Regions from separate parts of the Rhizobium lentis genome, predicted to be linked through region 1. Evidence: predicted binding sites of a transcription regulator. Region 1 holds the regulator's gene; each other region holds the start of a gene.

The links. The regulator PhoB, encoded in region 1, activates phosphate uptake and scavenging genes when phosphate is short. The targets are predictions, from matches to a motif close to TGTCATNNANCTGTCAT.
Region 2: J0663_RS13430 (DUF47 domain-containing protein) is a predicted target of PhoB. The motif match lies at 1,365-1,381, and genes of this name have one in related genera.
Region 3: ppk2 (polyphosphate kinase 2) is a predicted target of PhoB. The motif match lies at 1,236-1,252, and genes of this name have one in related genera.
Region 4: J0663_RS16365 (alpha-D-ribose 1-methylphosphonate 5-triphosphate diphosphatase) is a predicted target of PhoB. The motif match lies at 1,167-1,183, and genes of this name have one in related genera.

Annotation. Positions count from the first base shown of each region.
Region 1 covers NZ_CP071454.1:2,354,549-2,356,748, forward strand. Annotated here, with positions in the region: gene phoU (phosphate signaling complex protein PhoU) at 1-501, shown strand, start outside; gene phoB (phosphate regulon transcriptional regulator PhoB) at 635-1,318, shown strand; gene J0663_RS11330 (GcrA family cell cycle regulator) at 1,731-2,200, opposite strand, start outside.
Region 2 covers NZ_CP071454.1:2,803,250-2,805,449, forward strand. Annotated here, with positions in the region: gene J0663_RS13425 (inorganic phosphate transporter) at 1-635, opposite strand, end outside; gene J0663_RS13430 (DUF47 domain-containing protein) at 635-1,276, opposite strand; gene J0663_RS13435 (NUDIX hydrolase) at 1,539-2,036, shown strand; gene J0663_RS13440 (GNAT family N-acetyltransferase) at 2,082-2,200, opposite strand, start outside.
Region 3 covers NZ_CP071457.1:281,711-283,910, reverse strand. Annotated here, with positions in the region: gene J0663_RS29570 (aldo/keto reductase family oxidoreductase) at 1-191, shown strand, start outside; gene ppk2 (polyphosphate kinase 2) at 270-1,184, opposite strand; gene J0663_RS29560 (GMC oxidoreductase) at 1,339-2,200, opposite strand, start outside.
Region 4 covers NZ_CP071454.1:3,407,815-3,410,014, reverse strand. Annotated here, with positions in the region: gene J0663_RS16365 (alpha-D-ribose 1-methylphosphonate 5-triphosphate diphosphatase) at 1-1,110, opposite strand, end outside; gene J0663_RS16360 (NUDIX domain-containing protein) at 1,256-1,846, opposite strand; gene J0663_RS16355 (molybdopterin-containing oxidoreductase family protein) at 1,843-2,200, opposite strand, start outside.

The sequences.
Region 1 (2,200 bases):
ATCGCCCGCCGGCAGCCGATGGCCTCGGACCTGCGCGAGATCATGGGTTCGATCCGCATCGCCGCCGATCTCGAACGCGTCGGCGACCTCGGCAAGAATACCGCCAAGCGCGTTATCGCCGTCCAGAGCACCGGCGTTCCACGCAAGCTCGCCCGCGGCCTCGAGCATCTCTCCGAGCTGGCGCTCGTCCAGCTCAAGGAAGTGCTCGACGTCTATACGACACGGGCCGCCGACAAGGCGACCGCTATCCGCGAGCGCGACAACGAAATCGACGCGATGTACACCTCGCTGTTCCGCGAACTCCTGACCTATATGATGGAAGATCCGCGCAACATCACGAGCTGCACGCATCTGCTCTTCTGCGCCAAGAACATCGAGCGCATCGGCGACCATGCCACCAACATCGCCGAGACGATCTATTACATGGCGACGGGCGCGCAGCCGGAAGGCGATCGCCCGAAGGATGACAGCGCCAACACCGTCGGCGCCGCGACGGAATAATCTTCCGATCAATCGATTGCGTGCGCGCCCGTTCGGGGCGCGCAAAGAGGTCGCAGCCAATTTCTGAATTTGCGCAGGACGCCTGTTTAAATCGCCCCCGGTTTAAGGCTCGTGTGCGAGGAGACGGACACGCATGATCCCGAGAGTCGCAGTTGTTGAAGACGAGGAAGCGCTCAGCGTACTTCTTCGCTATAATCTTGAAGCCGAAGGCTTCGAAGTCGATACCATTCTGCGTGGCGACGAGGCCGAAATCAGGCTGCAGGAACGCACGCCCGACCTTCTCATCCTGGATTGGATGCTGCCCGGCGTCTCCGGCATCGAACTCTGCCGGCGCCTGCGCATGCGGCCGGAAACCGAGCGGCTGCCGATCATCATGCTGACGGCGCGCGGCGAGGAGAGCGAGCGCGTCCGCGGCCTGTCGACCGGCGCCGACGATTACGTCGTCAAACCCTTCTCGACTCCCGAACTCGTCGCCCGCGTCAAGGCGATGCTGCGCCGTGCACGCCCCGAGGTGCTGTCCTCGGTGCTGAAGTGCGGCGATATCGAGCTCGACCGCGAAACCCATCGCGTCCATCGCAAGAGCCGCGAAGTCCGCCTCGGCCCGACCGAATTCCGCCTCTTGGAATTCCTGATGTCGTCGCCGGGCCGGGTCTTCTCCCGCTCACAGCTGCTCGATGGCGTCTGGGGCCACGATATCTATGTCGACGAACGCACCGTCGACGTCCATGTCGGCCGCCTGCGCAAGGCGCTGAACTTCTCCAACATGCAGGACGTCATCCGCACCGTCCGTGGCGCCGGTTATTCGATGGAAGCTTGAGCTCCCGAACACGGACGGGGTGAGGGGACGTGCCCCATGAGAGGTTGGTGGGGAACGGAAAGAGTGCGGCAAATCTCTTCTCCCCTCGGGGAGAAGGTGCCGGCAGGCGGATGAGGGGGCCACACGGCACACCCTCCCGTCATCACCTATCCCATCACGTCAACGGCAAGCGCCCAACACGACCGAAGTTCACATGGCATTGTTGGGAAGGACCGGCTTCGCCGGCCCCTCATCCGCCCTACGGGCACCTTCTCCCCGCAGGGGAGAAGAGGGAATCGAGACGTTGCGGCATGTAAGCGGGGGCCGAAGGACGGGTCGAGACCGGTGGTCGACGCTGAATGAGCGGCGCTATTGGCGCGAACCAATAAAAAACGGGCCGCTCGGCCCGTTTTTCATGTCCGGCGATCGCCCCTCAGCTCACCCGAGCGGCCGCCCGGCGGCGTTCGTTGACCGGCTGGTAGGCAAGCTTCTGGTGATAGCTGCAATAGGGCGAATTGTCCGGGGATTCGCAGCCGCAGAAGTGGAAGTCGTCCTTGAGCGGATCGCCGACCGGCCACTTGCAGGTGCGTTCGGTCAGCTCCGTCAGGCCGAGGCGGCGGGAAATCGGCACGACCACGTTGCCGGCCGGCACATAGTCCATTTCCTCGACGCCATCGACCTCGATCTCTTCCTTCAGCATCGTTGCGCCCTGCTGGCGGGTCACGGTGCGGGTGGTGATCCGGGAGGCGTAGTTCGGCGCCCGTGGCGCTGATGTCTGGCGCTTCGGTGTGCGCGCCGCGGTGGTCGTGCCGCCGGCCTTGGCACGGCCCGGAAGGCTCAGCCTGTGCACCTTGCCGATAACGGCATTTCTGCTGACCCCGCCAAGCTGCGCCGCGATCTGGC
Region 2 (2,200 bases), 450 kb from region 1:
AGATAGCCCTGCGAATAGAGCAGCACCGCAATGATGCCCATCGTCTTCTGGGCGTCGTTGCCGCCGTGGCCGAGCGAATAGAGCGATGCCGATACGAATTGCAGGAAGCGAAACGATCGGTCGACAGCGAACGGGGTCTGCCGGATGAATGTCCAGGTCACCGCCAGGATGAGAAACAGCGCCAGAAGGAAGCCGATCATCGGCGACATGACGATTGCGCCAGCGGTCTTGAGGAGGCCGCTCCAGACGATCGAGCTCAACCCGGTTTTGGCAAGACCCGCTCCGACCAGGCCCCCGACCAGTGCGTGGGAGGAACTGGAGGGAATGCCGAATATCCAGGTCAAGACATTCCAGACGATGGCGCCGATCAGAGCCGCGAAGATGACCTGCGGCGTGACGATCGCCGGATCGATGATGCCGGTGCCGAGCGTCTCCGCCACATGCAGCCCGAAGAACAGGAAGGCGATGAAATTGAAGAACGCCGCCCAGAAGACCGCATATTGCGGCCTCAGAACCCGCGTCGATACGATTGTCGCAATCGAATTTGCCGCATCATGCAGGCCATTCAGGAAGTCGAAGAGCAGCGCGACGCCGATAAGGCCGACGAGAAGCGGAAAAGCGAGGGCGGCATCCATCAGACATTCTCGATCACGATGCCGCTGATCTCGTTGGCGACATCCTCGAATCGGTCGACCACCTTCTCCAGCTCGCCGTAGATTTCACTGCCGATCAGATACGCCATCGGATTGTTGGCGCCATGTCTGCGAAACAGATCCTTGAGCCCCTGCTCGTGCAGTTCGTCGGAGCGCCCTTCCACCCGCGTGACCTGTTCGACGATTGCCGAAAGTCGCGGCGCATTGGCGTTCATGCGATCAAGCAACGGAATGGCTTCGGCAACAAGATTGGCTGCCTCGACGACAGTCTTGCCCATTTCCCGCATCCCCGGATCGAAGCTGGTCTGCTCGAAGAGCCGGATGGTCTTGACGGTTTTGTGCATCATGTCGATTGCATCGTCCATGGACTGGATGAGGTCCTTGATGTCACCGCGATCGAAGGGTGTGATGAAGCTTCGCCGGACGGCTTGCATCACTTCGCGGGTGATATTGTCGGCCTGGTCTTCCAACCGCACGATCGTCTCGCATTGATCCTCGATCTGAATGCCCGACAGCAACCTGTCCAAAGCCTGTGCGGCGTCGACAATCGTCGTGGAATGCTGTTCGAAGAGCACAAAGAACCGGTCTTCGCGCGGCATCAACTTTCGAAACCAACCAAGCATAAACACCTCGCGATCCATGGCCTGCGCTATCGATGACGAGTCGTCCTAAACCCTATCCCATTGAAGAGATAGGGGGAAATTTCGGTTTATGACAGATTTATGACAATGGCGCCTTGAAAAAGGGGAATAGTTAAGGAACATTTGTCGTTCGCCGAACCCTTGGTTCATTGCTTCGACAGCCCAGGTTTTCTTTTCGGATTGATCTGTCGCTCAGGATATCAACATGGCTTGCGCCACCAATGACCCGCGGCGGCTGACGTAAATGCCGAAGCAAACTAGGACCTATCTCGGCCGGCTGGCAAGCGCCACCGAGCAACTGTTTCGCGGAGAAGCGATCGAGCAGTTTGCGGCGATTTGCTACCGCAAATTCGGTGACAATGCAGTGCAGGTCCTGCTGATTACGTCGCGCGAAAGCGGCCGGTGGATCGTTCCCAAAGGCTGGCCTATCGCCAAGCTTGCACCCCATCAAGTTGCCGAACGCGAGGCTTGGGAAGAAGCCGGTGTGAAAGGTAAGGCCAAGAAGCGCCCCTTCGGTTTCTATACCTATATCAAGACTCGCGCCGACGGCGAACGCGTTCCCTCGATCGTTCAGGTCCATCTCCTGGAGGCCCGAGAAATCGATGAGAATTTTCCGGAACAAAAGCAGCGAAGCAGCCAGTGGCTGCCACCGCTCGAAGCCGCTGTGTTCGTTCGCGAGCCCGAACTGAAAAGCCTATTGGGCAAGGTTGAAAGAACGGTGCTGAAGCCACCGAAAGTGTGATGTCGAAACCCGAGCACGGTTCGGGAACGACACCGTTCTCTTTCGTCACCCGACCTTATAGCGGTAGAACTTGCTGTCCACCGCCATCAGCGGGAAGGAGCGGGGCAGGGCGCTCTTGGCGATCTCGCTGAAGCCGTTCTTCTCGTAGAAGCGATGGGCGGCGA
Region 3 (2,200 bases), on a different replicon from region 1:
TCGCCACGCGTCTCAGCGCCACACCGATGCAGGTGGCGCTCGCCTGGCTGTTGCGCCGTGCACCCAATATCCTGCTGATCCCAGGCACCTCGTCGCTCGGTCACCTCAGGGAGAATCTCGCCGCGGCCCGCTTGCTGCTGCCGGATAATGCTGTCGAGGAGCTGAACCGAATGACCGATAAGGCCGCCTGACAGCCGCCGGGGGTTCCAGTCGCTACGCCGGGTTTCCCGCGCGGCGTAGCGATCTTGCCGGATGTTGCGGCTATTCTTTCAATAGCGCTCCGGCACGAGCATTTCAGGCGGAACAGGCGCCCTGATGTAATCGGCGTGGCGAATACGGTCCGGCAGCTGAATCTCGGGCTTCGGAACATCCTCATAAGGAATCTGGTGAAGAAGATGGGCGATGCAGTTCAGACGCGCCCGTTTCTTGTCGACGGCCTGCACCACCCACCAGGGCGCTTCCTTGGTGTGCGTGCGCGCCAGCATTTCTTCCTTCGCCTTGGTATACTCCTCCCAGTGGATGCGGCTTTCCATGTCCATTGGCGAAAGCTTCCACTGCTTCAGCGGATCGTGGATGCGCATCTTGAAGCGGAATTCCTGTTCCTCGTCGGTGATCGAGAACCAGTACTTGATGAGCACGATGCCGGAACGGACCAGCATCCGTTCGAATTCGGGTACCGAGCGGAAGAACTCCTCGAGTTCGTCAGGGGTGCAGAATCCCATCACGCGCTCGACGCCGGCGCGGTTGTACCAGCTGCGGTCGAAGAGCACGATCTCCCCGGCCGTGGGAAGATGCGGAACATAGCGCTGGAAATACCATTGATGGCGTTCCCGTTCGGTCGGAGCGGGCAGTGCCACGGTTCGGCAGACGCGGGGGTTGAGCCTTTGGGTCACGCGCTTGATCGCCCCGCCCTTGCCGGCCGAATCCCGGCCTTCGAACAGCACGACGACCTTCAGCTTCTTGTACTGAACCCAATCCTGCAGCCGCACCAGCTCATGCTGCAGCCGGAACAGCTCGCGGAAATAGATCTTTCGGTCGAGCGTCTGCTCAGCCGGTTCCGTCATTCCTTCGACGACCAGATCGTCCAGCCGATCTTCCTCCATCTGCATTTCCAGCTCCTCATCGAAGCTGTCGGCGATTTCGGCCTTTATCCGGCTGAGCTGGTCCTGATGTGTTTTAGACATGGGCTTTCCCTTCCTGCTCAGTTGACAGGAGCATGTCACTGCAAAGTTAGTGTGACGGTTGGATAACCCCAAGCTCGCCGACTTGTTCGCCGCTCCCGTCACTCCGCATGCCGGAGATCTTTTCGATGCCGCCCGCGCCGAAGTGGAGCCGTGTCTAGATCAGTCCCTTCCGATAGCCGTCGACAAGATTGCGGCAGGCGCGGATCGTCAGCGCCATGACGGTGAGCGTCGTACCCGCGATGCCGCTGCCCGGGAAAGCGCTGGCGTCGGTAACGATGACGTTCGGGGCATCCCAGAGCTGGTTGTAGCAATTGAGCACGGAAGCTTCCCGGCTTTCGCCCATGCGCGCGCCGCCGGTTTCATGGATTGCAGCGCCCATGCACATGGTCTTGCGGAACCATTTGCGGAACATGAAGCGGCTAAAGGCATCGGCGTCGGGAAAGGCGCCCCTGCCCATCTCCTTGAGGCCCGCGGGAGAGCCGATGAATTCCAGGTCGCCGCCGACCTCCCTGATCATGGCGATCAACGTTTCCTCCTGCCGGCGAAGCAGCCGCTGTTCCTCCTCCTGCATGACGCAGCGAATGTGCGGTACCGGAATGTTCCAGGCATCCTTTCGCTTGACGTCGAGAGTGATGCGGTTGTCGGCATAGGGCAGCATGCGGCCGAAGCCGAAGAAGGCGAGACGTGCAGCGGTCTCCTCTGAAACCGGTGCCCTGCCGACGCTGCCCTGATAGTCGAAATCGCCGCGGGCGGCGTCACCCTCGCCAAAGCGGGGGATGAAGATGCCACCCGACGGGTTGTAGAAGGGATCGACAGGAGCGGAATGGTCAATGGCCCAACCCTTCGCCTTGGAAAAGGAACCGAAGGCGAGGCACGGAAGCTGATCCATGAAATACCGTCCGAGCGCGCCCGAGCTGTTTCCGAGCCCCCCCGGATGTCTTGCCGAGGCCGAATTCAGCAGCAGTCGCACGCTCTCGATCGGCGAGGCGGAGAGCACGACCGTCGCGGCGCGGGCA
Region 4 (2,200 bases), 1.1 Mb from region 1:
GCGGAAGGTGGCGCGGATGCGGTTGATATCGCCCGGTTCGACCGCCACCAAATCGGCGCGCTGACCGATGGCGATCTCACCGCGGTCCAGGAGACCGGCGGAGCGGGCGGCATTGCCGGTCGCCATGGCCACGGCTGCCGGAAGTCCGCCTTCCACCCTATCGGCCAGCCTGAAGATGCCGGGTACAAAGGCAGCCGGATGGTAATCGGCGGCGATGACGCTGAGCAGCCCGGCCCTTGCGGCATCGAGGGCGCTGAGATTGCCGGACATTGACTGGCCACGCAGGGCGTTCGGCGCGCCCATCAGCGTCCAGAGGCCGCGGCGGCGCGCTTCTTCGGCCGCAGGTGCGGTGACTGGAAACTCGCTGATGGTGACGCCGAGATGGTGCATCTCGGCGACTTTTTCGACGCTGTCATCGTCATGCGAGGCGAGCGACAGCTTGTGCTTCAGCACCAGCGCCACGATCGCCTTCAGCTTGGCTTCGATTTCGGGATTGTTGCGCATGGCGATGCGCTTGGCGACGATCTCGGCGGCCATTTCCTCGGAGATGGCACGGCGCTCGGATATGCTGAGGATGTAGCTCTGCAGATTGTTGTACTGCCCTTGGCCCGGCGTGTGGTCGGTGAGCGAAACCATGTCGATCTGGTCGGCATTCAGCAGGCGCTCGAGAGCCGGGGCGGCGCCGATATTGGTGATTTCGTAGCGGGCGTGGACGCGGTGGTCGATCAGGAGATTGTCGCGCAACCGGTTGATGCCCTCGATCACGGCGGACGTCGTCTCCAGCGAGCGGACGTGACCATAGACGCTTTCGGTGGCGAAGGAGACGGCGGCAAAGGCCGTCGTGACCCCGGCGGCGGCAAGCTTCTTGTCGAGTTCATGGATGCCGAAATCGATTGGCATCGTCGCGTTCGGCCGCGGCGCGATCTCGCGCTCGATCATGTCGCCGTGCAGGTCGACAAATCCCGGCATCAGCAGCCGCCCGCCGCCATCGATGGCGGCGCTCGCGACCGGCTCCGGCCTGATCTCGGCAATAGCGCCATCCTCAACACGCACGGAACCTTCGCTCACCACCTCGTCCGGGAGAACGAGGGTGAAATTGCTGAGCCACATGGCTTTCTCCTGATCGCATCCGATGATCGACAAGCCGCAGCGGATAGAACCGCTTCGTGACAGTCGTATGAATTTTCGAGCGTTGGCGGCTCAAAGCAGGAGCGGTCATGGGTGCATCCAGCCGTCCCCGAGGCGCCCCTACCCGCTATCTGATCCGATCCCTGTTCAACGCGGCCCACTGCAAAAGCATGATCGTCTTGGCGTCGAAAATCTCCCCGGCCTCAATCATCTGGGCGGCTTCGACGAGCGGGACTTCCAGGACCTCGATATCCTCATGCTCCTCGTCCAGGCCGCCGCCTTCGGCCACACGGTCGGCGGTGTCGATCAGGGCTGCGAAGAAGTGGACGACTTCGGTAATGGCGCCCGGCGACATGTAGCATTTGAAGAGAAAGCGCGCCTCGCGCAGGCGATAACCGGTCTCCTCCATCGCCTCGCGGCGGATCGCCGTCTCAGGATGGTCGTCGTCGAGAAGGCCGGCCGGCACCTCGATCATCCAGGCGGGGTCGCCGTTGACGTGTACCGCCAGGCGGAACTGGCGGACGAGAACGACAAGGTCGCGCTTGGGATCATAGAGCAGGATGCAGGCGGCGGGCGTGCGGTGGTAGACTTCCCGTTTCAGCCGCTGGGTCGCTCCCTTGCGATCGATATAATCGAGCAGATAGCTGCTGAGCCGCGTCCACCCGTTCGACAGCGTTTCCTCGCTCGCGATTTTTACCCGTGATTTCGGCTGCGTCATGCAGCACCCCCACGAAGCCAGACCTTATTGTCGTGCACGGCCGCTCCGCCATAGGGCGCGACCGGGTCGGCACCGGTCAGGACGTTGATGCCCTCCCCGTCCACATGCGCCTTGTTCGGCCAGAGGCCCTCGGCGATCAGCACGCCCGGTTTCACCTCGGTAGTGATACGGGCGTGAATGCGCAGATCGCCGCGGCTGTTGCCGATGCGGACAAGATCGCCGTGTGAAATGCCGCTGGCCTCGGCGTCAACAGGATTGATCATCACTTCGGGCCGGCCCTCCTTCTGACGCGACGTCTTGGTCTCGGAAAAGCTCGAATTCAGAAAGTTGCGCGCCGGCGACGTGGCGAGACGG